Regions from separate parts of the Pseudomonas sp. DC1.2 genome, predicted to be linked through region 2. Evidence: predicted binding sites of a transcription regulator. Region 2 holds the regulator's gene; each other region holds the start of a gene.
The links. The regulator FliA, encoded in region 2, starts transcription of late flagellar genes. The targets are predictions, from matches to a motif close to CTAAAGTTTNNNNNNNNNNNGCCGNTAA.
Positions count from the first base shown of each region.

Region 1: a site for FliA is predicted at 3,765-3,792, ahead of RHM68_RS18650 (methyl-accepting chemotaxis protein). Genes of this name have one in related genera too.
Region 3: a site for FliA is predicted at 3,133-3,160, ahead of RHM68_RS11815 (methyl-accepting chemotaxis protein). Genes of this name have one in related genera too.
Region 4: a site for FliA is predicted at 3,632-3,659, ahead of flgM (flagellar biosynthesis anti-sigma factor FlgM). Genes of this name have one in related genera too.

Region 1 is NZ_CP133782.1:4,130,134-4,137,880, forward strand. It holds gene RHM68_RS18635 (PepSY domain-containing protein) at 1-149, shown strand, start outside; gene RHM68_RS18640 (GAF domain-containing sensor histidine kinase) at 293-1,471, shown strand; gene RHM68_RS18645 (hypothetical protein) at 1,468-1,914, opposite strand; gene RHM68_RS18650 (methyl-accepting chemotaxis protein) at 2,028-3,650, opposite strand; gene RHM68_RS18655 (transporter) at 3,925-4,947, shown strand; gene RHM68_RS18660 (inorganic phosphate transporter) at 5,064-6,677, shown strand; gene RHM68_RS18665 (hypothetical protein) at 6,851-7,717, shown strand; gene RHM68_RS18670 (TylF/MycF/NovP-related O-methyltransferase) at 7,714-7,747, shown strand, end outside.
Region 2 is NZ_CP133782.1:1,728,358-1,736,104, reverse strand. It holds gene RHM68_RS07830 (chemotaxis protein CheA) at 1-1,544, opposite strand, end outside; gene RHM68_RS07825 (protein phosphatase CheZ) at 1,574-2,362, opposite strand; gene RHM68_RS07820 (chemotaxis response regulator CheY) at 2,385-2,756, opposite strand; gene fliA (RNA polymerase sigma factor FliA) at 2,925-3,665, opposite strand; gene fleN (flagellar synthesis regulator FleN) at 3,662-4,492, opposite strand; gene flhF (flagellar biosynthesis protein FlhF) at 4,609-5,943, opposite strand; gene flhA (flagellar biosynthesis protein FlhA) at 5,955-7,747, opposite strand, start outside.
Region 3 is NZ_CP133782.1:2,588,913-2,596,659, reverse strand. It holds gene RHM68_RS11840 (FMN-dependent NADH-azoreductase) at 1-335, opposite strand, end outside; gene RHM68_RS11835 (LysR substrate-binding domain-containing protein) at 464-1,372, shown strand; gene RHM68_RS11830 (MmcQ/YjbR family DNA-binding protein) at 1,369-1,728, shown strand; gene RHM68_RS11825 (DUF1294 domain-containing protein) at 1,739-2,167, opposite strand; gene RHM68_RS11820 (undecaprenyl-diphosphate phosphatase) at 2,164-2,994, opposite strand; gene RHM68_RS11815 (methyl-accepting chemotaxis protein) at 3,287-4,921, shown strand; gene pnuC (nicotinamide riboside transporter PnuC) at 5,125-5,688, shown strand; gene RHM68_RS11805 (AAA family ATPase) at 5,685-6,209, shown strand; gene RHM68_RS11800 (hypothetical protein) at 6,568-7,023, shown strand; gene RHM68_RS11795 (adhesin) at 7,025-7,603, shown strand; gene RHM68_RS11790 (heme utilization protein) at 7,666-7,747, shown strand, end outside.
Region 4 is NZ_CP133782.1:4,070,050-4,077,796, forward strand. It holds gene flgC (flagellar basal body rod protein FlgC) at 1-162, opposite strand, end outside; gene flgB (flagellar basal body rod protein FlgB) at 166-573, opposite strand; gene cheR (protein-glutamate O-methyltransferase CheR) at 877-1,704, opposite strand; gene RHM68_RS18320 (chemotaxis protein CheV) at 1,751-2,683, opposite strand; gene flgA (flagellar basal body P-ring formation chaperone FlgA) at 2,767-3,528, shown strand; gene flgM (flagellar biosynthesis anti-sigma factor FlgM) at 3,697-4,023, shown strand; gene RHM68_RS18335 (flagellar protein FlgN) at 4,072-4,539, shown strand; gene RHM68_RS18340 (flagellar brake protein) at 4,629-5,375, shown strand; gene RHM68_RS18345 (MFS transporter) at 5,439-6,815, opposite strand; gene RHM68_RS18350 (glutamine synthetase family protein) at 6,887-7,747, opposite strand, start outside.

The sequences.
Region 1 (7,747 bases), 2.4 Mb from region 2:
CGGCGAACATCACTGAGACCGAACTCGATAAGAACGCTGCCGGCGCGTATGTCTATCAGGTGGAAATCCGCGACGCCAAAGGCGTTAAGTGGGACGTGGACCTCGACGCCAAGACCGGTCAGGTACTGCGCAACAAGCAAGACAAGTAACCCCACCCGCACAAAAGCCGCACGATCTTCGGATCGTGCGGCTTTTGTGCGTGTGGCTCAGGCAAAGGAAATCCAGCCAACGCCAGGCGAGCCGGCTAGAATCCCCCAGGACTAAACAGCGTGTATAAGCAGAGACGACGGCTATGGGGCAAACAGCGGCAGCAGACATTGCCACAATCGGTCGAATCAGCGCTGTTCCGGCGATTCTTCAAGTCATACGTGAACTGACTGGCCTTCGCTTCGCCGCCGTCGCACGGGTAACAGAACACTCATGGACAGCGTGTGCGGTGCTTGATCAGCTGGATTTCGGCCTGCAGGTGGGTGGGGAGCTGGACGTGGTCACGACCTTATGCCACGAGATTCACTCGGCCCACGGTGCGGTGGTCATCGACAAGGCCAGTGAAGACCCGCTCTACAGAGACCATCACACGCCTCGCCTGTACAAATTCGAAAGCTATATCTCGGTGCCCGTGTTCCGCACCGATGGCAGCTTTTTCGGCACGATCTGCGCACTCGACCCGGAACCGGCCCTACTCAAGTCCAGCAAGATCCAGAGCACCATGGCGTCGTTCGCACGGATGCTGGCGCTACAGATCGAGGCTGAGGAAAACCATCAACAGACCGAAGCTGCACTGCATCAGGAACGGCACACCTGCGAGCTGCGCGAACAATTCATCGCCGTACTCGGTCATGACTTGCGCAACCCGTTGTTCGCCATCAGTGCGGCGGCCGAAATGCTCCAACGCAAGTTTTCGAACCCGGCCAGTGACCGACTGGTGAACCACATTCTCACTAGCTCGCAACGCGCCGCGCAGTTGGTGGATGACGTCCTCGACTTTGCCCGTGGACGACTGGGCAATGGCATTCCGGTCAATATCCAAGCGTGCCAAGACCTTGACGACGCGCTCAAGCATATCGTTTCAGAGATCCAGAGCCTGTATCCGCAACGGGTCATTCGCTCATCGATCAGCCCTTTACGGGGTATTCACTGTGATCGCGCACGCGTCGCACAGCTGTTGTCCAACCTGCTGGCCAATGCCATGGTGCATGGTGATACCGACGGTGAGGTCGAGATCACTGCACTCGCGGATCAAGGCACCTTGATGCTGGCGGTCAGAAACCAAGGGGAAATCCCCGAGCAAGTGCTGCCGCACCTTTTCCAGCCCTATACGCGCCACAACCGCGACGCCCCTCAAGCGGGCCTGGGGCTGGGCCTCTACATTGCCAGCCAGATTGCTCAGTCCCATGGCGGTCGCCTGCATGTTGCGTCCACGGCACAGCACGGCACGCTGTTTACGTTCAGCCTGCCCTCGACAATTTAAGCCGTGGTGCTGACCAAAGAACCCGAGGTGCTCGAACTGGATTTTTGCAACGCCTGCAAAAGTGCCGCGGTCGCGGTCTGCAACGAACCGGAAGTGGCTGCGATCTGCGATTGCGCCGCCGCGACAGCCGTCGCTTTGGCCTCAGGGCTTTCCTGCTTGGCCTGAATCGCTTGCAGTTGACGCTGCTGTTCCTGCAATAGCTTTTGCAGCTGGGCGATCTGCTTGCGCATTGCTTTTACCGCCGACGATTCAGTGCTACCACTGGTGCTGCCGCCGCCAGACACAGGTGCCCCGCCGCCAGACGCCTTAGCGGTGCCGCCGGATGCGCTGGCAGTGCCCGTGGCCGTCGTTGCGCTGGTGTCTTCGCTGCTGCCCTTGACGGCAACGTTGCTGGACGGCGTAGAAAGGGTCTGGTTGATCGAAATCGAGGTGATGCTGACCATGGGTCCAATCCTTTTTTAAGTTAAAGGTAAATCCGTCATCGACACAGACGGGCCAAACTTGAGGGAAACTGTGTACCGCGTCGGTAAAAAAACCGGTACACAGGTATTTTCCGTCAGGCGCTCAGACGGGCCGTGACTTCGTTCAACTGCCCCGACAACCCATGCAGGTTGTGGCTTGCCGCCTCAGTGCGCTGCACGTTGTCCAGGTTGGTGCTGGCGATACTGGTGATCTCAGTGAGGTTGCGCGAAATGTCCTCGGCCACCGAGGTCTGCTCTTCGGCAGCGGTAGCGATCTGGCGGTTCATGTCACGAATCGCTTCCACGGCATGGGTGATGCGCTCCAGCATGGCCCCAGCCTCAGTCACCTGAGCGACACTTTCTTCGCTGCGCGACTGGCCGCTTTCAATCGCCTGAGCTGCGTCCACCGCACCGGTCTGCACACTTTGAATGATCTGGTTGATCTCGATGATCGACGCCGCCGTGCGCTGGGCCAGGCTGCGCACCTCATCGGCTACCACGGCAAAACCGCGTCCGGCTTCACCCGCACGTGCCGCTTCAATCGCGGCATTGAGCGCCAGCAAGTTGGTTTGCTCGGCGATGCCGCGAATCACTTCAAGAACCTTGCCGATACGCCCGCTATCAGTTTCCAGACGCCGGATGACCGTGGCAGTGTTGGCGATTTCGCCGCGCATCTGAGTGATCGTGTGAATGGTGCCCTGCATGACCTGCTCACCCTGCTGGGCGGATTGGTCGGCATCGTCGGCCGCACGCGCCGCATCGGCCGCGTGGCGAGCCACTTCCTGCGCGGTGGCGGACATTTCGTGCATGGCCGTGGCCACCTGATCGGTGCGGGTGAACTGCTCGTTGGTGCCGCTGGCCATGAGGCTGGCGATGGCATTCAGTTCGCCGCTGGCGCTGTCCAGTTCCGACGCACTGCGCTGCAAACGGCTGAAGGTTTCAGCGAGAAAGTCACGCAGCGTATTGGCAGCGGTCGCCAGCTTGCCCAGTTCGTCCTGACGGCGGCTGTCCACACGCTCGGCGAACTTGCCCTTGGCCAGTTGCGCCACGTAATCGATCAGTTTGCGAATCGGCGCCACCAACTGACGGTTGACCAGCCACAGGCTAAACAGGCCGATCAACAACCCTGACACCAACATCACGATGATACCCAGCAGCACCGTGCGTTCGGCGCTGGCGCTGATCAATGCCGACTGCTCGGTGCCATGCTTGCGTAATTCGCTGACCAGCTCACTCATCTGATCGCTGGTAGCACGGTCCACGCCCTTGACCGCGTTGTCGCCGGCCGTTGGGTCGGCACCGGCAGCAACATAGGCATCGCGGCCCTTCTGATAAGCAGCGCCCAGCAGGCGGTGTTCGTCACGCAGTCGTTCAATGCGCGCCTTGAGTTGTGCGTCCAGGTCTTTCTGCGCGGTCAATTCGCCGAGAATCCCCTGCACGTCGCGTTGGCGATCTTCGAACTGCTGCCAGTATTTATTGAGATCGGCCGGCTGCTTGCCGCGAAGCAGAACGTTTTTCCATTCCTGGACCTGAACCTTGAATTGCAGGTTGGCTTCGTCGATCAGTTGCGAAGTGTGCAGCGGACCGTCGATCAGGTTGGCGTAGTTTTGTACGCCGCTGGACAGAAAGTGAAAGCAGGCCAGGGCGATCAGTAACATCGCCAGCAGGCTGCCACTTAACAGGGCGAGAATTTGTGCTCTCAAGGATTTTTGCAGCATCGGCTGATACTCATGACAGGAATAAGGCACGCTTTGATGGGCGTGAAAAGACATCCGAACATCCCTGTCTGCGCCGCTGGCTCGTGACAAGCGCCGCACAACTACATGCCTGCGTCATCGGCGTTCCATCGCCGTTCTTGAACCCATTCCGACCACTGGTAACAGTCAGTTTTACGGCGCCATACAACCGTCACAAAACGGTCAAAACACCCTGCAATGATGCGGTTCAGTGAGCCTGTGAAATCCCGGCAGGCGCTTCCTTCAGCGAGACTTCATGAACCACAGCATTGATCAAAGCCACCGTGATCCCGATCTGTTCGGCCTGCTTTACGGGTTCCGTTTCCTCCCCGGCGAACGCGGCCAAGAGATCGATTCGGCCAAAGCCCTGCAATGCCTGCAGCAACCAGACGCTGCCGAAGAGTTCCTCTGGCTGCACCTCAACCTCGCCCACGCGGCCTGTGAGCGCTGGATGAAAAGTCACCTGGAGCTGCCAGTAGAGTTTTTCGAAGCGCTGCACGAAGGCTCACGCTCAACGCGCATCGAGCACGTCGACTCAGCATTGTTGGCCGTGGTCAATGACGTGGTATTCAACCTCCACAGCATGGTGTCGTCGGATGTCTCGACGCTCTGGGTGTGTGCCCGCAGTCGCTTGATTATCAGCGCGCGACTACAACCGCTGCACTCAGTGGACAAGCTGCGCTCGTCAGTCAAAGCCGGTGAATGCTTTCGTTCGCCGCTGGAGTTACTGGTGCATTTATTGCGCGATCAAGGGGAAGTGCTAACGCAAATCGTGCGCAAGACCAGCCAAAGTGTCGATCAGATCGAAGATGAGTTGTTGTCGTCAAAACTGTCCACCAACCGCGCCGAGCTAGGGGCTAACCGTCGATGGCTGGTGCGCCTGCAACGGCTGTTGGCGTTGGAGCCGGGATCATTGCTGCGCTTGCTCAACCGTCCACCGCAGTGGTTACAAAAGGAGGACGTCAAGGAGTTGCGCAAGTCCACCGAGGAGTTTGCCCTGATCATCAACGACCTCACGGCCCTCGGCGAACGGATCAAGTTGTTGCAGGAGGAAATCGCCGCCAACCTCAACGAACAGAGCAACCGCACGCTGTTCACCCTGACGGTGGTCACGGTACTGGCACTGCCGATCAACATCATCGCCGGCTTCTTTGGCATGAACGTCGGCGGTGTCCCGCTCTCCGGCGACCCTGAGGGTTTCTGGATTCTGGTGGCGCTGGTGGTGACGTTTACCCTGATTGCCGGACGCTGGGCGTTTCGCAAGCGTCAGGATTATTGAGCGCAGCTGAGATCAAACGCCCCCCAGAAAGACCAAACACTGACGCAACGCAGCCTCTCTGTAACATTTTGAGACGATCATGACGAACATTCCTTCCGCCCTCAGGATTGCCCGTCATGGCTACGCCCTCATTGACCGCCGCCCCAGCGTCCGCCCGCGGTGCCAGACCACGGTTTGATAAAAAGCCCGGTGTGTTCACTCTGGTGATTTTTTTCGCGGTACTGGGCAGCGGGCTACTGTTCACCGCCTACAGTTTGATGCACGACATGCACGAACTCGGTGCGGTGGTGACCACCTGGACACCGTTTCTGCTGCTGGGCGTGGCATTACTGATCGCCTTGGGCTTTGAGTTCGTCAATGGTTTCCACGACACCGCGAACGCCGTCGCGACGGTAATTTATACCAACTCGCTACCGCCGAACTTTGCCGTAGCCTGGTCGGGTTTCTTTAATTTTCTCGGTGTGCTGCTTTCCAGTGGTGCAGTGGCGTTCGGGATCATCGCCCTGCTCCCCGTCGAGCTGATTCTGCAAGTCGGCTCATCGGCCGGTTTCGCAATGATTTTTGCCCTGCTGATCGCCGCCATCCTGTGGAACCTCGGCACCTGGTGGCTAGGGCTGCCAGCGTCGTCGTCCCACACCTTGATCGGCTCGATCATTGGCGTCGGCGTGGCCAACGCCCTGATGCATGGCCGTGATGGCACCAGTGGTGTGGACTGGGCCCAGGCAACCAAAATCGGTTACGCCTTGCTGCTTTCGCCGCTGGTAGGATTTGGCTTTGCCGCGTTGTTGCTGCTGGCCTTGCGCGCTTTCGTCAAGAATCGGGCGCTGTACAAAGCGCCCAAAGGCGATGCCCCGCCACCGTGGTGGATTCGTGGCCTGCTGATCCTGACCTGCACCGGCGTGTCATTTGCTCACGGTTCCAACGACGGCCAGAAAGGCATGGGCCTGATCATGCTGATTCTGGTCGGCACGTTGCCGATGGCGTATGCGCTGAACCGCACGATGCCGGCCGATCAGGTATTGCAGTTCGCCGCCGTCGCCGAAGTCACCCAACAAGCACTGGTAAAAAATACGCCGTTGCCAGCCCCAGCCGACCCTCGGGCGGTGCTGTCCGATTACGTGCGCAGCAAGGACGCTACGCCACAACTGGTTCCCGCCCTCGCCGCACTGGCCGGCAACATCGGTAGCGAAGTGAAGGGCTACGGCTCACTGTCCAAAGTGCCGGCTGAAGCCATGGGCAACGTGCGCAACGACATGTATTTGACCAGCGAAACCATTCGCCTGATGGACAAGAACAAGGTCGGCAATTTCGACGCCGACACCCACGACAAGCTGCAACTGTTCAAGCAACAGATCGACAACGCCACCCGATTCATTCCGCTGTGGGTGAAAATTGCCGTGGCCATCGCGCTGGGCCTGGGCACCATGGTCGGCTGGAAACGCATTGTGGTGACCGTCGGCGAAAAAATCGGCAAGACACACCTGACCTACGCCCAAGGCGCGTCGGCAGAAACCGTGGCCATGCTGACCATCGGCGCTGCTGACATGTTCGGTTTACCGGTCTCCACGACGCACGTCTTGTCCTCAGGGGTAGCCGGGACCATGATCGCCAACGGCGGTGGCTTGCAGATGAAGACCATCCGCAACCTGTTGATGGCCTGGGTGCTGACGTTGCCAGCAGCGATTGTGCTGTCGGGCAGTTTGTATTGGCTGTTCACTCAATTGTTCTAACCTTCGGCGTATCACCCGAATCCCGGCCGGGTTTCCGTCCGGGATTTTTCAGTTTTGGCCCTGCCATTTATTCGTCATGACACGGGCATTGACTGGCCAGCGCGGGCTCGCGCTTCAGTTTGCAAACGTCAGGCCGATGCTTATGAGAGTCGATGCATTCAGGAGGAAGAGCCGTGAATCTGTACATCAATCAGCTTCAGAAAAAAGCTGACTTCAAAGAAGCCATCTACACCGGCGATATTTTCTTGAACACCGAGCTGAGTGCCGCCAAAGCGCTGTGTGCATTCGCCCAGGAAAGCATCACCGCCGCGTTCAATGGCGAGACCCGCCACCAGGCCCTGCACACCCTGATGCCGGTGGAAGAATTCGTGGTGCTGGTGACACGACTCAAGGGCCAGTTCACCAACAGCCTGCGCGCCAAAGAATTGATCCTCAGCTTCATCAATGAAATCGGCGCCGACCCGCGCGAGTATATTTTCGACGTGCCGCGGATTCGCGTCGTGCCCAACTACGAGTACCTGCACGCGGGCGTCAGCTACGCCTACAAGCCCCATCGCGATACCTGGTACGGCAGCGTCGATTGCCAGATCAATACCTGGATGCCGGTTTACACCATCAGCACCGACCAAACCATGATGATCAACGGCGGCTATTTCGACGTGCCGGTGCAGAACACCTCCAGCGAATGGAGCCTCAACGACTGGATCAGCAATCAACGGCACAAAGCCAAGGACAACCTCAAAGAGGAAGTCCGCCTCCACCCAGTGCCACTGGAAGCGATCAATAGCGCGTCTGAAGTACGCATTGCCGGTAACACCGGTGACATGCTGATTTTTTCCGGCTCGCACCTGCATGGCACCGTTCCCAACCACACCCAACAGACCCGTTTCAGCGTGGACTTTCGCCTGATGCACCTCGACGACCTAAAGCACAAACGCGGTGCGATCAACGTCGACAGCGCCTGCACTGACGTTGCCGCAGGGTTCAAAGACTATTTCCACGCCCACGACTTTTCGAACTTCCAAGGAATCCAGCAATGACCAAGCGTCGCATCACGCCCGCCGAGGCCC
Region 2 (7,747 bases):
ATCGACAGCAGGATATGGTCGCCTTCCTGTTCGGCAGCCAGGATCACCTTGCCACCGCGAGCCTTGCCAGACTCTTCGCGCTCTTCCGGCGACTCGATGCCATGGTCGACCGCGTTGCGCACCAAGTGGACCAGCGGGTCGGCCAGGGCCTCGACGAGGTTCTTGTCGAGGTCGGTTTCTTCGCCGACCAGCTCCAGGTTGATCTCTTTCTTGAGCTGGCGGGCCAGGTCGCGAACCAGACGCGGGAAGCGCCCGAAGACCTTCTTGATCGGTTGCATCCGGGTTTTCATCACCGCGGTTTGCAGGTCAGCCGTGACCACATCAAGGTTCGACACAGCCTTGGACATGGCTTCGTCGCCGCTGTTGAGGCCCAGGCGTACCAAGCGGTTACGCACCAGTACCAGCTCGCCAACCATGTTCATGATTTCGTCGAGACGCGCGGTATCAACCCGCACGGTGGTCTCGGCTTCACTGGCCGGTTTTTCCGGTGACGGCGTGGCGGGAGCGCGGGCAGGTGCCGGAGCAGCAGCGGCCGGTTTCGGCGCCTCGGCTTTAGGCTCAGGCGCTTTGGCCACGGGTTTCGGCGCAGGCGCCTTGGCCACTGGAGCCGCCACCGAAGACGACGCAGAACCGGTGCCTACCTCAGTGAACTTGCCTTTACCGTGCAATTCGTCGAGCAGCGACTCGAATTCGTGGTCGGTGATCAGATCGCCGCCCGCCGCTTTGGCGGTTGGCGCAGCCGGTGTCGGAGCCGAAGCAATCGCCGACTCCAGCGCCTCCACGGCAAAGTTGCCCTTGCCATGCAGCTGATCGAGCAATGCCTCGAATTCGTCGTCGGTGATGTCCGAACTGTCGCCTGCCACTTTCGGCGCGGAGGCGACAGGCGCAGCAGGTGCGGTCACCGCATCGACAGCGAACTGGCCTTTACCGTGCAGTTGATCGAGCAACGACTCGAACTCGGCATCAGTGATTTCGTCGCTACCCACCTCGGCGCTGGCGGGGGTTGGCGCAGCTGTCGGGGCCTCGGCCTGGGCCTTGACGGCGTTCAGCGAGTCCAGCAGTTGTTCGAATTCGTTATCAGTGATGTCACCTGATTCGCTTTCGGCCACCGGTTCTTCGGCCACGTGGGCAACAGGTGCTACTTCGTCGGCGCTTTGCGGCTCGGCCAGACGGGCCAACGCTGCAAGCAACTCTGGAGTGGCGGCCGTGATCGGGCCGCGCTCGCGGACTTCAGTGAACATGCCGTTCACCGCATCCAGTGCTTCGAGAACCACATCCATCAGTTCCGAGTCGACGCGACGTTCACCCTTGCGCAGGATATCGAACACGTTCTCGGCGATGTGACAGCACTCCACCAGCTCGTTGAGCTGGAGGAAGCCGGCGCCCCCTTTTACAGTGTGAAAACCGCGAAAAATTGCATTGAGCAAGTCTGCATCATCCGGTCGGCTTTCAAGTTCGACCAGTTGTTCGGACAGTAGCTCTAGAATCTCGCCGGCCTCAACCAGGAAATCCTGAAGGATCTCTTCATCGGCGCCGAAGCTCATGTATGGGGTGCTCCTACAGGTTTAAAAACCTAAAATCCAAGGCTGGAAAGCAAATCGTCCACATCGTCCTGACCGGACACAACGTCTTCTCTTTTATCGGCATGAATCTGCGGACCTTCACCCTGAGAGAGATGTTTTTGTGGATCTTTTTCAGCCAGCATCGCATCACGGTCATGTTCGATGCCCGCAAAGCGGTCTACCTGACTTGCCATGAGCACCAGTTTGAGCAAATTACTTTCGACTTCGGTGACCAGTTGGGTGACGCGCTTGATCACTTGACCGGTGAGGTCCTGGTAATCCTGGGCCAGCAGAATGTCGTTGAGGTTGCTCGACACCACGCGATTGTCTTCGCTGCTGCGTGTCAGGAAACCGTCGACTCGCCGAGCCAGCTCGCGGAACTCTTCGGCCCCGACTTCGCGACGCATGAACCGTCCCCAGTCGGTGCTCAACGCCTGAGCTTCCTGGCTCAGACCATTGACCAGCGGCGTGGCGTTTTCCACCAGGTCCATGGTGCGGTTAGCGGCGGCCTCAGTCAGCTTGACCACGTAACCCAAACGCTCGGTGGCGTCCGTGATCTGTGACACTTCCTCGGCTTGCGGCATGTGCGGATCGATCTGAAAATTGACAATCGCGCTATGCAGCTCACGAGTGAGCTTACCCACTTCCTGATACAGGCCTCGGTCACGGGTCTGATTGAGCTCATGGATCAGTTGCACAGCATCGCCGAATTTACCTTTTTCAAGGCTGTCGACCAGTTCGCGCGCATGTTTTTTCAGGGTCGATTCAAAATCGCCCTGTGAAGATTCGTTATGCTCCATAGCTCCCCCGTGGCGCAGTTTCTCAACCGATGCGTTCGAAAATTTTCTCGATTTTGTCTTTCAACGCCTGGGCCGTGAAGGGTTTGACCACATAGCCGTTAACACCGGCCTGGGCCGCTTCGATGATCTGCTCGCGCTTGGCTTCAGCGGTCACCATCAGCACCGGCAGGTGCTTGAGCTTTTCATCGGCACGTACATGACGCAGCAGATCGATACCGGTCATGCCAGGCATGTTCCAGTCCGTTACCAGAAAGTCGATGCTCCCGCTGTTGAGAACCGGAATGGCAGTAATGCCATCGTCAGCCTCGACCGTGTTGGTGAACCCAAGGTCACGCAACAGGTTTTTAATGATCCGCCGCATCGTTGAGAAGTCATCAACGATGAGGATTTTCATGTTCTTGTCCAATTCGACCTCCAAGCAGTCTTAAACGCGCCCAGCACCTGGACGCGCCATTTCAATCAATCCGGCAAAGCACTCGATGACTGCGTGGAGCACAACAGAGCAAGACCGGTGCCGTTCATCACCGCACCAGCCTCGTTCGCAGTGTCCCCCACACTGCCTTCAGCGCGCTCGCCACTCCCCCAAACGCCCCCGCAAACGGGCCGCGCACTGGCTATGTAACTGGCTGACCCGCGATTCGCTGACCCCCAGGACCTCACCGATTTCCTTGAGGTTCAGCTCTTCGTCGTAGTACAGCGCCAACACCAGCCGCTCACGCTCCGGCAAATTGGCAATCGCGTCCGCCAGCGCGGCCTGGAACCGTTCATCTTCCAGATCACGTGACGGCTCCGTATGAGCACTGGCGCCATCCTCGTGCAGTCCTTCGTGTTCGCCGTCCTGCAACAGGTCGTCAAAACTGAAGAGCCGACTGCCCAAGGTATCGTTCAAAATCCCGTAATAATCGTCGAGACTCAATTGGAGTTCGGCCGCAACCTCGTGATCTTTAGCGTCACGGCCGGTTTTAGCTTCAATAGAACGAATTGCGTCGCTCACCATTCGCGTATTGCGGTGAACGGAACGTGGTGCCCAGTCGCCCTTGCGGACTTCATCAAGCATCGCGCCGCGGATTCGAATGCCCGCGTAGGTCTCAAAGCTGGCACCTTTGCTGGCGTCGTATTTGGTTGAGACTTCCAGTAGCCCGATCATACCGGCCTGGATCAGGTCTTCGACCTGGACACTGGCCGGCAGACGCGCCAGCAAATGGTAAGCAATGCGTTTGACCAGTGGCGCGTAACGCTCAATCAGCTCGTATTGTGAGTCACGTGCAGACTTCTTGTAGAGGTTGTAGCCACTTGATGTCATAGGACGGGCCCTGCGGTTTGTTGCACGAGACGCTCGACAAAAAACTCCAGGTGGCCGCGCGGGTTGGCGGGCAGCGGCCAAGTGTCGACCTTTTGTGCAATGGCTTTGAACGCCAGTGAGCACTTGGAACGCGGAAAGGCTTCGTAGACGGCGCGCTGCTTCTGCACGGCTTTGCGCACGCTTTCGTCATAAGGCACGGCGCCGACGTATTGTAAGGCGACGTCAAGGAAACGGTCTGTGACCTTGGTCAACTTGGCGAACAGGTTGCGACCTTCCTGCGGGCTCTGTGCCATGTTGGCCAGGACCCGGAAGCGGTTCATGCCGTAATCGCGGTTTAGCAGTTTGATCAAGGCGTAGGCATCCGTGATCGAGGTCGGCTCGTCACAGACCACCAGCAGCACTTCTTGCGCAGCGCGCACGAAACTGACGACCGAGTCACCAATGCCTGCGGCCGTGTCGATCACCAGGACGTCAAGGTTGTCACCGATATCGCTGAACGCCTGAATCAGGCCGGCGTGTTGGGCCGGTGTCAGATGCACCATGCTCTGCGTGCCGGACGCCGCGGGAACGATCCGAATACCGCCAGGGCCCTGCAACAAAACGTCGCGCAGCTCGCAGCGACCTTCAATCACGTCGGCCAGCGTCCGTTTGGGTGTGAGACCCAGTAGAACGTCGACGTTGGCCAATCCCAAGTCAGCGTCCAGCAGCATGACCCGTCGGCCAAGCTCAGCTAGAGCCAGGGACAAGTTTACTGACACGTTAGTCTTCCCGACGCCACCTTTGCCGCCGGTCACCGCGATCACCTGTACGGGATGCATGCTGCCCATGTTATTTCTTTACCTTGTCTTACTTAGACGGAGGCCACATTACTGGCTGCGCGTTCACCATCGGAACAATGCATGGCAGGCCATCGATGTAGGTACAAAAACTGTTGATGAATACCTCAGCCGACCTGTTTGGTCGGGCTGTGGTAGATATCAGCGAACATATCAGCCATAGCTTCTTCGCTGGGCTCTTCCTGCATTTGCACGCTCACCGCGCGACTGACCAACTGGTGACGACGCGGCAGATGCAAATCATCCGGAATCCGCGGGCCGTCGGTGAGATACGCCACCGGCAATTCATGACTGATGGCCAGGCTCAACACCTCGCCCAGACTCGCCGTTTCATCCAATTTAGTCAGGATGCACCCAGCCAGACCGCAACGCTTGTAACTGTGATAAGCGGCCGCCAGGACCTGCTTCTGGCTGGTGGTTGCCAGCACTAGATAATTCTTCGATTTGATGCCACGGCCGGCCAGGCTTTCAAGTTGCATGCGCAGCGCCGGGTCGCTGGCCTGGAGGCCGGCGGTGTCGATCAGCACCACGCGTTTGCGCAACAGTGGATCCAGCGCCTGCGCCAGGGACTGACCCGGATCGACGTGGGTCACCGACACATTGAGAATCCGGCCCAGGGTCTTGAGTTGCTCCTGAGCGCCAATGCGGTAGCTGTCCATGCTCACCAGCGCGATGCTCTGCGCGCCGTACTTGAGTACATAACGGGCCGCCAGTTTGGCCAGCGTCGTCGTCTTGCCCATGCCCGCAGGGCCGACCATCGCAATCACGCCACCCTCTTCCAGAGGTTCGACTTCGGGGGTGGCGATCATCCGCGCCAGGTGCGCCAACAACATGCGCCAGGCCTGACGGGGTTCTTCAATGTCAGAAATCATCGCCAGCAGATCGCGCGACAGCGGGCCAGACAGGCCTATGCGTTGCAAGCGACGCCAGAGATTAGCCTGGGCGGGGCGACTGCCTTGCAGTTGATTCCAGGCCAGGGAGCCAAGCTGTACTTCCATCAACTCGCGCAAGCTATTGAGTTCGAAACGCATCGAGTCAAATGCTCGCGGATCGACACCGCCAGCGGCGTAGGCCGGGGCCGGCGCAGGGCGCCGCGGCTGAGTGTAAGTCGGCTCGACCAGCGGCTCAGCGGCGGTCAACGGCAGACCGGCAAACAGTTGGCGATTGGTGGTCTGGTCGCCTTCGGTTTCGCCCTCGCCACGCAGGCTCAGCTCGGCCTGGGCAGTGACGATCCGCGACTGCGTCTTGCGCAATTCATCTTCGAGTTCAATGTTCGGAACACGCGGCGCCAGCGCCGACAGCTTGTAATCCAGGGCAGCCGTTAGTTCGACACCGCCAGCGATCCGGCGATTACCAATGATGGCGGCATCAGCCCCCAACTCATCACGAACCAGTTTCATGGCCTGACGCATATCGGCGGCGAAAAAACGCTTAACTTGCATAAACCACTACCTCAGCCGTTGGGCCCTACTGTCGCAACGATGGTCACTTGCTTGTTGTCAGGAATTTCCTGATAAGCCAACACGTGCAAACCCGGCACTGCCAGCCGACCGAATCGCGAAAGCATCGCGCGAACCGGACCGGCCACCAGCAGAATCACCGGTTGACCTTGCATCTCTTGACGCTGCGCGGCTTCGATCAACGAGCGCTGCAGCTTCTCTGCCATGCTTGGCTCCAGCAGAACGCCCTCTTCCGAGCCTTGTCCTGCCTTCTGCAGACTATTGAGCAATATCTGTTCCAACCTTGGCTCCAGAGTGATAACTGGTAGCTCCGCCTCAGTCCCTACAATGCTTTGGACGATTGCGCGGGATACGCCGACGCGCACAGCCGCCACCAGAGCGGCAGTATCTTGACTCTTGGCGGCATTGTTAGCGATGGCTTCTGCAATGCTGCGTATGTCACGAACCGGCACCTGTTCAGCCAGCAGCGCCTGCAATACCTTGAGCAACTGCGACAGCGACACCACGCCTGGCACCAGCTCTTCGGCCAGTTTTGGCGAGCTTTTGGCCAGCAATTGCATGAGTTGCTGCACTTCTTCGTGGCCAATCAGCTCACTAGAGTGTTTGTACAAAATTTGGTTCAAGTGGGTTGCCACTACCGTACTGGCATCGACCACGGTGTAACCCAGGGATTGCGCCTGGGCACGCTGACTGATTTCGATCCAGACCGCCTCCAGACCAAAAGCCGGATCTTTGGCGGTAATGCCATTGAGCGTGCCGTAGACCTGCCCTGGGTTGATCGCCAACTCACGGTCCGGGTAAATCTCGGCTTCGGCCAGGATCACGCCCATCAGGGTCAAGCGATAGGCGCTTGGCGCCAGGTCGAGGTTGTCACGGATATGCACAGTCGGCATCAAAAAGCCCAAATCCTGGGAGAGCTTTTTACGCACTCCCTTGATCCGCGCGAGCAACTGACCACCCTGGTTGCGATCCACCAGCGGAATCAGGCGATAACCCACTTCCAGGCCAATCATGTCGATAGGCGTTACATCGTCCCAGCCCAGCTCTTTGGTTTCCTGAGCACGGGCAGGCGATGGCAACAGTTCCTGCTGACGCTTGACCTCTTGCAGCGCCTGCACCTTGACCACGTTTTGTTTCTTCCAGAACAGGTACGCGCCGCCCGCTGCCAGCGCCGCCATGCTGAGAAAGGAGAAATGCGGCATGCCGGGCACCAGGCCCATGACCGCCATCAAGCCTGCCGCCACCGCCAGCGCCTTGGGTGAGGCGAACATCTGACGACCGATCTGTTTACCCATGTCTTCCGAACCGGAAGCACGGGTCACCATGATCGCCGCCGCTGTGGATAACAACAGTGATGGCAATTGCGCCACCAAACCGTCACCGATGGTCAACAAGGCGTAAACCCTGCCGGCGTCGCCGAAGCTCATGCCGTGCTGGAAGATACCCACCGCCATGCCGCCGATCAGGTTGATGAACAGAATCAGCAGGCCGGCGATGGCGTCACCACGCACGAACTTGCTGGCACCGTCCATGGAGCCATAAAACTCGGCCTCTTGAGCCACTTCCATGCGGCGCAGCTTGGCCTGGGGCTGATCAATCAGGCCGGCGTTAAGGTCGGCGTCAATCGCCATTTGTTTGCCGGGCATCGCATCGAGGGTGAAACGCGCGCTCACCTCGGAAATCCGCCCGGCGCCCTTGGTCACAACGACGAAGTTGATGATCATCAAGATCGCGAAAACCACGATACCCACCACGTAGTTACCGCCGATCACCACCTCACCGAAGG
Region 3 (7,747 bases), 860 kb from region 2:
GCGATGCGGTCAATCCAGGCCTTGAGTTGGGTCGGAACAGTGAAGTTGTACATCGGCGCGGCAATGACCACAGCATCGGCGGCGATGAATTCGGCCAGCGTCGAAGCACTGAGTTCGGCCTCGTGCTGTTGAGCCGCGTCACGCAGCTCAGCGGTGGTGCCGGCAGCGACCAGGGTCAGTGCAGAGAAATGACTGATAGCGTCGGCGGCGAGATCACGGTAAGTCACAACAGCAGTAGGCTCGGCGACTTGCCAGGCGTTGACCACTTCGCTGCTTAACTGACGGGAAGCCGAGTTGTCGCCCAGAATGCTTGAATCGATATGCAACAGTTTCATGTGGGATCTCCAAGTGAGGATCGCCACAGGGCGATCTGATGGGGGCGATCCTACGCATGAAACCAATAGTCGATTAGCAGGCAACAATGCGATAGTTTGTCTCACTGATAGAACAATCGGGAAACGCTATGCAAGACCTCAACGACCTCTACTATTTCGCCAAGGTGGTCGAAGCCGGCGGCTTCGCAGCCGCAGGCCGTTTACTGGGGATTCCCAAGTCGCGGTTGTCCCGACGCATCGCCGAGCTAGAGGAACGCCTGGGCGCTCGCCTGCTGCAACGCACCACCCGGCAACTGAAGCTGACCGCCGTGGGCGAGCGTTACTTGCGCCACTGTCAGGCAATGCTGCTGGAGGCCGAAATGGCCGATGAAGCGGTGGCCAGCATGTCCAGCGAGCCCAAGGGGCGGTTGCGCGTCTCAAGCCCGGTGGGGCTGGCGCATGAGATTCTGGCCGGGGTCATCAGCGACTTCATTGAGAAGTTTCCTCAGGTTCAACTTGAAGTCATCCTGGTCAACCGGCGTGTGGACCTGGTGACCGAGGGCATCGACGTTGCCCTGCGGGTTCGCGAGTCGGGGGATGAAGACCCGCTGCTGGTCACTCGACGCCTGCGTCAGGCGCAGATGCTCTTGGTCGCCAGTCCGGCGCTCCTGACGGGACAGCAAATAAATCACCCCGACGACCTGAAAAACCTGCCGGCGCTCGGCGCCCTCGAGCCCGATCGCCTGGTCCATCTACGTTTACTTGATCAGCAGGGTAAGCACTACGACCTCACGTTCGAAGCACGCTTGGGTATCGACGATTTCATCGTCCGCAAAGCCTGCACCCTTGCCGGCCAGGGTTTTACGCTATTGCCCATGATGTATTGCGAGCAGGCACTGAAAGACGGCTCACTGGTGCAACTGCTGCCTGACTGGTCGATACCCGGCGGGTGGCTGCACGCGGTCTATCCTCACCGGCGCGGGGTGATGCCGGCCGTGCGCGCCTGGATCGACCATTTGGTCGAATCATTCAATGCCTGTGGGAGCAGACTCTTATGACGGCACAACGCATGAGCGAAAAGGACGTCGCCCATTTTTGCCTAGCCCTGCCTGGAGCCCGAGAGGACTACAAATGGGGGGGCGTGCGGGTGTTTTCGATTGCCGGGAACAAGATGTTTGCGTTACAGAACCTGCGCGGCGAGTCCCTGGCGTTCAAGGTCGACAAGGACCTGTTTCTGGGGCATTGCGACCGGCCGGGCATCCATCCAGCGCCCTACCTGGCTCGAGCACAATGGATCATCATGCAGGCCCCCTACCCGCTGAGGGCCGAAGAGCTGCAAGGTTTGCTGCAACGCTCCCATCAACTGGTGGTGAGCAAGTTGCCCAAGCGGACCCAGGTCGGGCTGCTGCTTTGAATCGACTGTTCTAAAAAAGCGCCAGCAGATGAGCGCCGATGAACAACTGATCGATCCAGAACACCTGATGCAGTAACACGACGATCCAGAACAGCAGTTGAAAAGAGACTTTGCGAGTCTTGTGCCGAAACACTTGCTGAGCCAACAAGGCGCCGGGCCAGCCGCCCGCCAATTCCACCGCGTGTAAAACCTTCTCCGACGTGCGCCAACTGTCGACGCGAGCCTTGCGCTTGTCGCTCCAGTACAGAAAAAACGCCAGCACGCTGACGATGGCATAGGCCATGAGGGGAATCAGCGACACCCCGTGCAGCCACAACGCCAGCGACCCGTACAACGGCAGCGCGCAGAGGCCTGCGAACACCAGCAGTTTCAACCGAGGGTACTGAATCGCGCCCCCAGACCGGCGTCCGGGGCTGTTGCACGCGCTGGAATCTCTCATGGCTTGGCAGCGGCCCAATCCACCCAGCCAAACTGCCAGGTGGCGAGAATCAACAGGCCGAATGCGATGCGATACCAGGCAAACGCCACGTAGCTGTGGCTGGCGATGAACTTAAGTAGCCCCTTGACCGCGATCATCGCAAAGATGAACGCGGTGACGAAGCCAATGGCGAACACAGGAAAGTCTGCCGCCTCGAACAGATGACGGTATTTATAGCCCGAGTACACCGCAGCACCGACCATGGTCGGCATGGCCAGAAAAAACGAAAACTCGGTGGCGGTTTTGCGCGACAAGCCAAACAGCAGACCGCCAATGATGGTCGAGCCGGAGCGTGAAGTACCGGGGATCATCGCCAGGCACTGGGCAAAACCGACTTTCAGGGCATCCTTCCAAGTGATCTCATCAACCGTTTCGGCATGCACTTCGTGTTGCCGGCGTTCAGCCCACAAAATGATCACCCCACCCACCACCAACGCCGTGGCCACGGTGATCGGATTGAACAGATATTCGTGGATCACATTGGCAAAAATCACCCCCAGGACCACTGCCGGGAGGAAGGCAATCAGCAGGTTCGCAGTAAAACGCCGGGCGCGGGGCTGAGTCGGCAAGCCGATGACCACGTCGAGGATCTTGCGGCGGAACTCCCACACCACGGCCAGGATCGCCCCTAACTGGATGATGATATTGAAGGCCATGGCCCGCTCACCGCCAAAATTGAGCAAGTCCGCCACGATAATCTGGTGCCCGGTGCTGGAAATGGGCAAAAACTCCGTCAACCCTTCTACAACGCCAAGAATCACTGCCTGCAAGGCGGTCCAAAGATCCATCAATCCCCCAAAAAGCACTGCGTCATCGCAGGCCTCGTTAATGTTTTTTCGAACGCGACATGCGCTCGACGTCGCTAAAGTTGTGCGCGCACAGGATCCACACAAAACGGTAAAAATCCCGTGAAAAATCAAGTTGGATTCAGGTTTTTCCGCGCGAGGCCGAAATCCTATCAGACAGGCCTGAATAACGCCGCAGCGTAATTGGACTTGCGTCGCATAGGCTCGATCAGCAAAGCATGGTTGGATGCTGGCAATCGTCTATTACAAGAAAAAAAATCGGAGTGACAGCGTTATGAACAGCTTGCGCAGTGTGTCGATCAGCCGACGTTTGTGGCTCATCTTGATCGTGGCCGTCGTGATGTTATTGACGCTGGGCGTGTTGATGCTCAAGCAGATTCACGATGACCTCTACCACGCCAAGACCCAGAAAACCCAGCACGTGGTGCAGACCGCGAGCGGCATTCTGAGCTACTACCACGACCTTGAAACCGCCGGCACCCTCACCCGCGACGCTGCGCAAAAACAAGCCCTGAGCGTGGTTCGTGGCCTGCGCTACGACCAGAACGACTATTTCTGGATCAACGACCTGACGCCGGTGATGGTCATGCACCCGGCCAACCCTAAACTCGAAGGTCAGAACCTCTCGGCGATCCGTGACCCGGACGGCTTTGCGGTGTTCAACGAAATGGTCACCATCGCCAAGGCCAAGGGCGCCGGGATGGTCAATTATCGTTGGCCGAAACCAGGTGCCAATGCGCCAGTGGAAAAAACCTCATACGTCAAACTGTTCGAGCCTTGGGGCTGGGTGATCGGTTCTGGCGTTTATATCGATGACTTGCAGGCCGAGTTCTACGGCCAGGTCTGGGAGGCTTCGATCGTCGGCTTGGCGATTGCCCTGATCATGGCGCTGCTGGTGATCATGATTGCCCGCAGCATTGTGCGTCCGTTGCAGGAAACGGTGAACGCCATGGCTAACATCGCCAGTGGCGAAAGCGACCTGACCCGCAGCCTCGATACCCACGGCCAGGACGAAGTCACGCAACTGGCGCGGCACTTCAACGCCTTCACCACCAAGTTGCGCCAGGTGATCAGCCAGCTACAGGTGTCCGCCAGCGCCTTGGGCCAGACCTCCAGCGAATTGGGCGACGACGCCGTCCAAGCTCAGCAACGTAGCCAACAGCAATCCCAGCAAATGGAGTTGGTAGCCACCGCCATCAATGAAGTGACCTACGGCGTACAGGACGTGGCTAAAAATGCCGAGCATGCCGCCAGCGAAATGCGTAACGCCGAGTCCCAGGCGCAGCAGGGACAAATCAACATCGATGGCAGCCTGCAACAGATCGACAAGCTCTCGGGCACGATTAATCAGGCGGTGGAAGTCATTCGAACGCTGGCTGCCGAAAGCACCCAGATCGGTAGCGTCCTGGAAGTCATCCGTTCGATTGCCGAGCAAACCAACTTGCTGGCGCTCAACGCGGCTATTGAAGCCGCCCGTGCCGGCGAGCAAGGCCGAGGGTTTGCCGTGGTGGCCGATGAAGTGCGCCTACTGGCTCAACGCACGCAGAAATCCACGGCTGAGATTCAGTCGATGATCGAGCGCCTGCAAAACCATTCCGAAGCGGCGGTCAAGGTGATCGGCGACAGCAGCCAAGCGTCGCAATTGACCATCGAACAGGCAGGCCTGGCGGGGGCCAGTCTGAGTGCCATCGGCCAGGCGTTGCGTAACCTCAACGGACTGAATGCGTCGATCGCCAGTGCAACCCTGCAGCAGGCACACGTGGTGGAAGACATCAACCAGAACGTCACCCAGGCGGCCGGGCTGTCGCACAGCACAGCCCTGGCAGCCGAGCAGTCAAGCCTGGCCAGTGTTCGGCTCAAAGCGGTGAGTGAAGAGCTGAGTGGGTTACTTAGGCAGTTTCGCGTTTAAGCGCTGTCTACCTCAGCCGCCTGCGTTTGGGGTAGACACGGCGCAAGCCCTGATGCCTATAGATTCGACATGACGCCTGACGGGTAGCGAGGGAACTGTCCCTCGCCACCCGTCAGGGTTGTCGTGGATGGCGGGTCACTAACGCACTCCCTTGCTCTCTGGGTACAATCCGCCCCCTTCTTCGACTTCCCCAAGGTATCTCCATGTCCGGGCTTGAACTGTTTGCCGCCGCCCTCGGCGTCATCGCCGTCTGGCTGACCGTCAAACAGAACCCATGGTGCTGGCCGATTGGGCTGGTCATGGTGCTGCTTTACAGCTGGATCTTCTACGACGTGAAGCTGTATTCGGACATGCTGCTGCAAGTGATTTATGCCGCGTTGCAACTCTACGGCTGGTGGCAATGGACGCGCGCAGGCGCGACGCATGAGGGGCGCGACATCAGCACCCTGAATCGCCGTTCGATATTGCAGGGGCTGGCAGTGGGCGCAGTCGGCAGCCTGCTGTTGGGCGCAGCCATGGCCCACTGGACTGATGCCGCCCAACCCTGGCTTGATGCCGCGCTGACTGGTTTCAGTCTGGTGGCGCAGTTATGGATGGCGCAAAAGCGCGTGCAATGCTGGCCACTATGGATCGCCGTGGATGTGATCTTCGTCGGCCTATTCACTTATAAAGGCCTGTACCTCACCGCCGCGCTCTACGGCCTGTTCACACTGCTGGCGGTACAAGGCTGGCGGGAGTGGCGCACCGATCCGGCATTGCGCACATGAAAGTGCTGGTGCTCACCGGTCCAGAATCCAGCGGCAAAAGCTGGCTGGCCGCTGAACTGAAGGCACAGTTCGGTGGCGAGTTGGTCGATGAATATGTCCGTTGGTTCATCGAGCAAAATCCACGAGACACCTGCCTGGCAGACGTTCCGGACATCGCCCGCGGGCAACTGCAATGGGAAGACGAAGCCCGGGCCAGGCAGCCTCGCTTGCTGATTCTCGACACTCACTTACTGAGCAATATCCTCTGGAGCAAAGCCCTGTTCGGCGATTGCCCGAGCTGGCTCGAACCGGCGCTGCTGGCCCGACATTATGATCTGCACTTGCTGCTGTCGCCTGAACAGGTGGAGTGGACGGACGATGGTCAACGCTGCCAACCCGAGCTGAGCCAGCGCCTGGCCTTTTTCAATGCCACCCGTTCATGGCTCGAACAGCATGACCAGCCATTTCAGTTACTGCACGGGAGCTGGAGCGAACGCCAGGCGCAAGCGTTGCACACGGTCAGCCGACTGCTCACCTCCTGAGCCAGTCTTTTGGGGCGGATTTTGCGTCCGTCGTGGCTGCTTTGGGGGGGAAACGTCCGTTTCTGTTACACCCATCACCGCCTGAACCGCCCGTTTCAGCGCCCCCAACCTTCACGCCCCGCCAGTTGTTAACGTACTGATACACCCCGCTGAAAACCCTTGATCTAGAGCTGTGCGACAGCATCAGGCCATTACCAGGGCTGCGTACTGTCTCATCCGTGAAACAGTCGCGACATCCTCCTCCTCGCCTGACCAGCCAACTCATTGAATTAAAACAATAATCAAAAAGCGGCACAGCTTTCGCTCTCTTCTTCACAACGCTGACAAAGGCCAGCCCACCGAAGAAGGAATTGCCGTCGTGGGAACTCTCAATAGAGGCTTGACGAATCTGATGCTGATCGGCTGCGCCGTCAGCTCGATGACCAGTCTTCCTGTCATGGCCGACGGGAATGGCGTGATCGTTCTCAACCGTCAGGTCCAGGCTGTTCCGATTGGTCGCAACGGCGGTAAAGACCCTTACCCAACCACCGTCAACGCCAATCCTTCGGTAGCCGTTACCACGGCGGCCAGCAACGCCGAACTGAGCGATGGCGATTTCGCCGGCGTCGCCAGCGGTTCATCGATCAACCGCAACATCAACCAGTACGGCACCTTGTCAGGCGTCAACTCGGTGACTAACTCCAATGGTGTACCCGGCATGCCCGGTGGCGCCGCGGGTGGCGGTGTCGGCAGCGGCAGCTCGATTTCAGGAACCATCAACCGCGCCATGAGCACCGGCCTCGCCCCGCTGGGCAGAATCGCAGGAGGCCAATGACATGAATCGCTCCCTGATCTTCATTGCCCTGCTTGCCACTACCAGCGCCATGGCCGACTCCAGCGTAGCGGTACAGGACAACGCCAACCTGCTGAATTCCGGCGCGCAGTACAACGGCAACTTCAGCCTCAACCAGGCCGCCGGTGACCAATCACAACAGGCCAACGTGCGCGCCATTGCCACTGGTACCAACGCTTCGGCGACGACCAGTGTGATCCAGAAAATCAATACCGCTGCCAATCCGTCGGTGAATGCGACGGCCACCATCGGCGGTACTTCTTTCATCAATGGCAACGGAGCGCTGGGCGTCAACCAGAGTGCCGGTGCCAATAACCAGATGGCCAACGCCATGCGGATCAGCGTCGGAGCTGCACCGCAAAGCGTCGACGACAGTGCCCTTTCGCAACAGAACGTGGCGCTGTCACCAAGCTCAGGAGCAACTGACGCTTCAAAAGGCAGCCGCCAGGTCGCTATCAGTGACCAGGCCTTCACCGGCAGCCGGGGAGTGATTCAGGTGAACCAGAGTGCCGGGGTGGGGAACCGAATGGCTAACACCCTGAGCATCCGGGTCGCTGACTGACCCAATTGCAGTGCAACAAAACGTTCCAACACTTAACCAACTAATGAGATCGGAGAAATACCATGAAACCTACAATGGCTCTTAAACCACTGGTTTTCGCTCTGGCAGCAGTGATGGCAATGGCAGCACAAGCAGGCGGTGGTA
Region 4 (7,747 bases), 2.3 Mb from region 2:
CTGAAACATGGTGGCGAACACTGGGTGACGGGCGCGGTAGGTCTGGTCGATGCTCGACGAAACGGTCTCGGCGTTGGCAATGTTACTGGCGACGGTGTTCAGGCGAGTGGTCTGAGCACTCATGCCGCTACCGGCAATGTTGAAAACACTGGCAAGAGACATGAATTACTCTCCACGCAGGGCTGAAACCAGCCCTTTGAATTTGCTGTTGAGCAGGGTGAAACTGGCCTGGAAACCAATCGCGTTTTCCGCGTAATTGGACTGTTCCAGTTGAGCATCCACGGTGTTCTGGTCGATCGACGGTTGCATCGGCGTGCGATAGAGCAGCGACTCGTCGCCATCGCCCAGGCCTTGCGCTTCAATATGACGGCTGTTGGTCATGTTCAAGGCAAACGTCCCGCCCTTGGTTTTCTCGTTTTGTGCAGCAAGCACTTTGGAGAAGTCCAGATCCCGAGCCTTGTAGTTCGGGGTATCGGCGTTGGCAATGTTATTGGCCAGGACTTCGGCACGCTGAGCGCGAAAGCCCAGGGCTTGCTCGTGGATACCGAGCGCTTTATCGAAGCTGATGCTCATGTCGGGAAACCTTCGGGTGACCTGATTTTTCGTACTGGGAACATAGCAAGCCCCGTGCCAACCTATAAATCCTCATAAACCGCGGCTTTGCGGGCAGTGGCAAAGCGGCAATGCCAGAAAAGCGGCAACAGGTTTCCGCCGCCTGCCGCTTTTCTGCCGCTTTCTCGAGGACAACATCAATCAACAGCAGGCGCGAGGCTTGCCCGCCTCGCGCCTACCGGGACTGCGGCACTCGTGATAAATAACCGGGCATAAAAAAACGGGAGCCCTTGCGGACTCCCGTTTTTGTGTACCACTCACCCATTACTTCGCCTGGTAAATGATCCCTGGGCTGCATTGAACCATCTGGTAATGATCCGGCAGGCCGTTTAGCGCTTCCGAAGCGCCAAGGAACAAGTAGCCGCCCGGCTTCAATGTGCTGTGGATCCGTAACAGGATGTCCTTCTTCACCTCGGCGGAGAAGTAGATCAGCACGTTGCGGCAGAACACGATGTCGAACTTGCCCAGCGCGGCGTAGCTGTCGAGCAGGTTGAACGAGCGAAACTCCACGCGACTCTTGATCGGCGCCTTGATCGCCCAGCGCCCCGGACCTTTAGGGTCGAAGTAACGCTGTAAACGCTCGGGCGACAAGCCACGACCAATTGCCAGACTGTCGTACTCCCCGGTCTTGCAGTTGGTCAGCATGGTGCCAGACAGATCGGTGGCAACGATTTGCACACCCATCTTCAGTTGGCCCAGGTTGACCCGCTCGAACTCGTCGATGGACATCGACAGCGAGTACGGTTCCTGCCCAGACGAGCAGGCCGCCGACCAGATTCGCAGACGTTGCCCGGGAGCGGCCTTGATCGCTTCGGGCAGCACCTTGTTCTTCAAGACTTCAAACGGATAGGTGTCACGAAACCAAAGGGTTTCGTTCGTCGTCATGGCATCCACCACCATTTCGCGCAAACCGCTGCGCGGCTGGGTCTGGATGCGCTGAACCAGCTCACCCAAGGATTTGATGCCCTGCTGCTCCATCAGTTTGTTGAGACGGCTCGAGACCAGGTACTGCTTGTTTTCACCGAGCAAAATGCCACAGGCTTTTTCCAGGAAGACCCGGAACTGTTCAAAATCCAAATTACCCGTAGACAATGATGCCGCCTCTTAAATCGCGTTAACCGCCAAGGGCAAAAGGCCCTTAGCTGATGTCTGCTGCTTTGATCCGGTCGACTACCCGGGATGCCAGGTCATCAGGACGGAATTTGGCCAGGAAGTCATCGGCACCGACTTTCTTGACCATCGCCTGATTGAATACACCCGACAACGAAGTGTGCAGGATGATATGTAACTTTTGCATCCGTGGATCGCTGCGAATCTCGGCCGTCAGGGTGTAACCGTCCATCTCCGGCATCTCGATGTCGGAAATCATCATCAAGAACTCTTCTTCGGGCTTCTTGCCCTCTTCGACCAGCTTGCGAAGGTACTCCAACGCCTGCCTTCCGTCGTTCAACGCGACCACTTCAACGCCGATCGTTTGCAGGCAACGCGTCACCTGTTTGCGCGCCACCGACGAATCATCGACCGTCAGCACACGCAGCGAAAGCGCCTTGTGCTGGGTTTCGACATCCACCACGCCGACCGAAATGGCTTCCGGTGTCGGTGCTACTTCCGCCAACACTTTCTCGACATCAATGATTTCGACTAACTGATTGTCGACCCGAGTCACAGCCGTGAGGTAGTGATCGCGTCCCGTGCCCTTGGGAGGTGGATGGATCTCCTCCCAGTTCATGTTGACGATGCGCTCCACCGACCGGACCAGGAAACCCTGAGTCTTGGTGTTGTACTCCGTAATGATCACGAAGGGATTGCTTTGATCGAGCAACCGACCGGCACCGGTCGCCATCGCCAGATCGAGAATCGGGATGGTTGCACCCCGAATACTTGCTACACCGCACACGACAGGACTGGACTTGGGCATCAGAGTCAGCTTGGGGCATTGCAGCACCTCGCGAACCTTGAACACGTTGATCCCATACAGCTGCTGGCCGTCAAGACGGAACAACAACAGCTCAAGGCGATTCTGCCCTACCAGTTGCGTGCGCTGGTTTACCGAATCCATTACACCAGCCATGCCAAGACTCCTACACCAACGCTAAGTGTGTGTTGCGACGCACATTCATCAATAAACGGCACGGCGCTTGCTTTTTAACCTGTATGAACGCACAAACGACATTTTTCCGACGCCTGACATCAAACTACCGCAAATTGCTTTGTGCAATGTCGGCTGTTTGCCTTCTGCACCCTGGCAGCCCTGCCGTTGCTGATACGGTTACCTTGCCTGACATGCTTATCGGCGTCACTCAGGGCTTTCTTGAATTCACCGTAGAAGACTATCTGGCAACCAGTCAAACGGTAGGCCGCTACGAAATCAAGGTTAACCAACTTGATCCGCGGCTCCGCATGCCGATGTGTGACAAGGAATTGACAGCGTCCCTGGAGAGTCCGGGCACTCCGATCGGTCGCGTCACGGTCAAAGTTCGTTGCGAGGGCGCTTCCCCATGGACCGTATTCGTACCCGCTCAAGTGCGCCTGTTTCGGGAGGTTGTCACCACCACTCGGCCCCTCAAGCGCACCGGCATAATTGAACCCGGCGATGTGGTCATGCGTGAGCGCGACATCAGCCTGATCAACCAGGGCTATTTCACCTCGCTCGACCAGGCCATCGGGCAAAAACTTACCCGACCAACGGTCACCGATCAGGTCCTGACACTGGTCCACCTCGAACAGGCTGAAGTCATCAGCAAGGGCGACCAAGTGGTGATTATCGCCCGCAGTGGTACGCTCAGCGTGCGCATGCCGGGAGAGGCCCTGTCCAACGGCGGCCTGCGAGAACAGATTCGAGTGAAGAACCTCAACTCGCAACGGGTCATCAAGGCGCAGGTCATCGCGCCGGGCCAAGTGGAAGTGTCCATGTAGGGCTCTCTGTTTTGTGAAGCTATGGCGCGTTTCGGGGCTGTTGCTTAAACTGTGCCCCACGCCGGACAAGCGCTGGCGCATGCATGCTCATTGATAAATGAGCCTAAAGTTTTCGAAGCGATAGCCGAAAACATGGCAAGCGTCCAAATACCCAGAGGTTTTTTTATCATGGTCATCGATTTCAGCCGTTTGAACAGCTCCTCGTCACTTACGGGCAGTACACGTACCAGCGCCAACAAGGAAACCGCCGACGCCGGCAAATCCGCGCCGCTGAATACCCCGGCCGAACAGGCCAGTACCGTAAAAAGCGGGGAATCGGTACACCTCAGCAATGAGGCTCAACAGTTGCAGAAGGTCACTGACAAGCTGCGCGATCAACCTGCCGTAGACAACGCCCGTGTGGCCGAGTTGAAAGCCGCGATTGCCGATGGCAGCTATAAAGTCGACAGCAACCGTGTAGCCAGCAAACTGCTCAACTTCGAAGCCCAGCGCTAGGCCATCGCCTGCGCCAGGCTTTTGGACGCTTAAAACCCAAGGCCAGCCATGCACGACACTAATCTACTGCAACTGATCACCGACGATTTTGCTCCAGCGCAACATTTGCTGGAGTTACTGCAAACCGAATCACTGGCTTTGCACGGTCGCGACATGCCACTGCTCGAAGAAATTCTGGCGCAGAAACAGGCACTGATCATTCTGCTCGAACAGCATGGCCGCAAGCGCAGCGAAATCCTCGCCAGCCTGAAATTACCAATCGATCGCAATGGCCTTGAGCAACTCGCCAGCCATTCGAGCATTGGCGATCAACTACTTGAGCAAAGCGATGTGCTCACCGATCTTCTGGCTCAATGCCAGGCGGCCAATGTCAAAAATGGCCAGTCGATCCAGATACAACAGGCCGCCACGGCCAATCAGCTAAAAATCCTCACCGGCGGGGAACCGCCTGCACTCTATGACGCCCGCGGCTCCACCTCCAAGATGGCTAAGCCACGCCCGCTCAGCCAGGCTTGAGCGCGCAGATGAGCACGCACTATCAAGATGCGAGACATGCTGGCAAAATGCCGGCTAGCAGCCTAATTTTGCTTGGAGATTGAGAAACCGTGTTCAATGCCTCAAACGCGGAAGATGCTCCGCAGCCCCCCAAGGTACTCACCACGCCCCTGGAAATCTCCGGCAATCTGCGGCAGCTGCAAGACAGCCACGACCCGCTGATCATCACGTTTCACGAGCGTAGTCAGCGTTTCCAGAGCTATCTGGTGGACGTCGATCGTGACACTGGCACTATTGCCCTGGACGAAATGATTCCTCGCGACGGTGAACGCTTCCTGATGGCTGGCGAACCGTTTCGCGTCGAAGGCTTCCACGACGGCGTGCGTATCGCCTGGGAAAGCAACGGCCCGCTGGCCATCGACGAATCCGGCGGTGGTCGCTGCTATCGTGGCGCACTGCCTGAAGAGGTCGTCTACCACCAGCGACGCAATGCTTTTCGCGCGGCGTTGAAGTTGGCGCAACTGGTGAATGTTGAAGTAGCCGGCGAAAAACTCAAGGTGCCGATCAACGGCAAGCTGCTGGATATCTCCGCCACCGGCTGCAAATTGCGTTTTGAAGGTGATATCACTTCCAGCCTGCAATTAGGCCAAGTCTACGACCGTTTCATGGCCGCCCTGCCCTTCGGCAATATGACGGCGCCCGTAGAACTGCGCTATCTGCACTTCGAAGAAAGAATCGCTATCACGTTCGCCGGCGTGCGCTTTCACAACATGAGCGGCCTGGTGCAGCGACAGGTCGAGCGCTTCGTCTATCAGCTTCAGCGCGAGGCACGGCGCTTCGATAAAGACGATATGTAATACGACGCTTCAATAAAAAACGGGCAGCCCCTTGCGGTGACTGCCCGTTTTTTATGCGTGGTTTTAAGGTCTGGCCTCGGTAAAGCTTTGCTCGCGAGCCGCCTCTGGATCTTGAGGCTTGGGGTCAGTTTCGGGATCAGGCTCAACGACAGGCTCTGGATCAGGCACTGGTTCCACCGGACTGTGCATCTGCTCATGCACCACCTGCTCATCGACCCGCGGGTCAAGGGCTGCCACTAATGGCGAATTCGACATGCTGTCTGGCATCGCGACGTGATGCAGAGGAGCATCGTCCACCTGGTGCAGGTTGGTCACCGCTTTAGGACGAATTCGCCATACCAGCACCAGCGCAAAGAAGCTGAAGAAGGCATACAGCATGTGGCTGCCAAACAGTTTCATCAGCACCCCGGCCACCAGCGGGCCGATACTGGCGCCGACGCCGTAAGTCACTAGCAACATCGCGGTCAACGACACTCGACGATCACCTTCAACGTGGTCATTGGAGAACGCTACCGCCAGCGGATAAAGACAGAACTGCACCAGCGAGCACAGGAAGCCGGCGATGAACAACACCTCCAGCGGCACCTTGGTCATGATCGCCAGCGGCAGCGCGGCCACTGCGAGAGACAAAGCAAAACAACGGATCAACAACGCCCGGTCATAACGATCAGACAACCAACCCAGCGGCCACTGCACCAACAATCCGGCAAAAATGCAGCTACCCATGAACAGACCCACCTGCTCGGTGGTCAGCCCTTGTTGGGAAGCGTACAGCGGCGCCAGACCGTAGAACGAACCCACGATCAACCCGGCACCTAACACCGTGCTCAACGACTGCGGCACGCGCTTGATGAAGAACCTCGGTTCCATGGGCGCAGGGTGCAAAGGCGCAGGGTGAATCCGCCGCGTCAGGGCCACCGGCACCAGGCACAGGGCGAAGCACAACGCGACCAGCATCAGCAATTCAAGACCCAAGGCCGGGTGCATGACCAGAATCAGTTGACCCAACACCAGCCCCAGGTACGAGGCAATCATGTAGCCGCTGAACACCAGCCCACGCTGCTTGGCTTCGGCCTGCTCGTTGAGCCAGCTTTCGATAACCATGTATTGGCACATCATGCCCAGGCCGACGATCACCCGCAGCACCAGCCAGGCCGGCAACCAATTAATCAACCCATGCCCCAGCACCGCAGCGCCAACGATACCGGCACACGTCGCATAGGCCCGGATGTGTCCGACACGGGCAATCAAGCGGTGGCCGATCTTGCCGCCCAGTACCAGGCCAAAATAGTTGGCAGCCATCAACGCACCGACCCATAGGCTGTCGACATGGTCGGCCGCCAGGCGCAAGGCCAGGTAAGTACTCAACAAGCCCGAGCCGATCAACATCATCAGCGAAGCAAAATAAAGCGCTCGAAAGGATTTCCAGATTTGGCGCATCGGCGTTCCGAGCGGCTCCTTGCAGTGAGGATCGGGCTATCGCAGAAGATAGCCCGAAAGACGACGAGTCGTCAGGCCTGGGCTGCTAACACACGCCGTTCCCAGGGAGTAATTTCATCAAAGAAGCTGGTCAATTCCATGGTCTTCGAAGCGATGTAACCTTCGATGAACTCCTTGCCGAACAGTTCCTTGGCCAATTGGCTACGTTTCAGACGCTCAAGAGCCGCGTGTAAGGTACATGGCAACGAAAGATTGTCTGGCACTGCGAATTCGCCCTGGATGGCCGCGGTCGGTTCCAGTTCTTTTTCGATACCGTGCAACCCGGCGGCAAGGCTCGCGGCGATGGCCAGGTAAGGGTTGGCATCGGCCCCCGGCAAGCGGTTCTCGACCCGACGAGCCAACGGCGAACTGGCTGGAATTCGCAAGCCGGCGGCCCGGTTGTCATGGGACCAGCACGCATTATTCGGCGACGCATACGGGTGGCACAAACGGTGATAGGAGTTCACGTTGGGCGCGAACAAGGCCGTGAAGTCCGCCATACAGCACTGCTGCCCCCCAATAAAGTGGCGGAAAGTCGCTGTCGGCTGCCCCGCCTCATCGCTGAATACGTTTCGACCGCTGCCGATCTCGATAACGCTCTGGTGAATGTGCATCGAACTGCCCGGCGTGTGGGCCAGGGGTTTGGCCATGCAAACCACCGTCAAATCATGCTTGAGCGCGACTTCCTTAAGCAGATGCTTGAACAGAAACGTCTGGTCGGCCAGCAGCAACGGATCACCGTGCAGCAGGTTGATCTCAAACTGGCTGACGCCCATCTCGTGCATAAAAGTATCGCGCGGCAAACCGAGAGCCGCCATGCAGTCATAGACTTCACTGAAGAACGGCCGCAAACCGTTATTGGAGCTAACGCTGAACGCCGAATGACCGTCCTC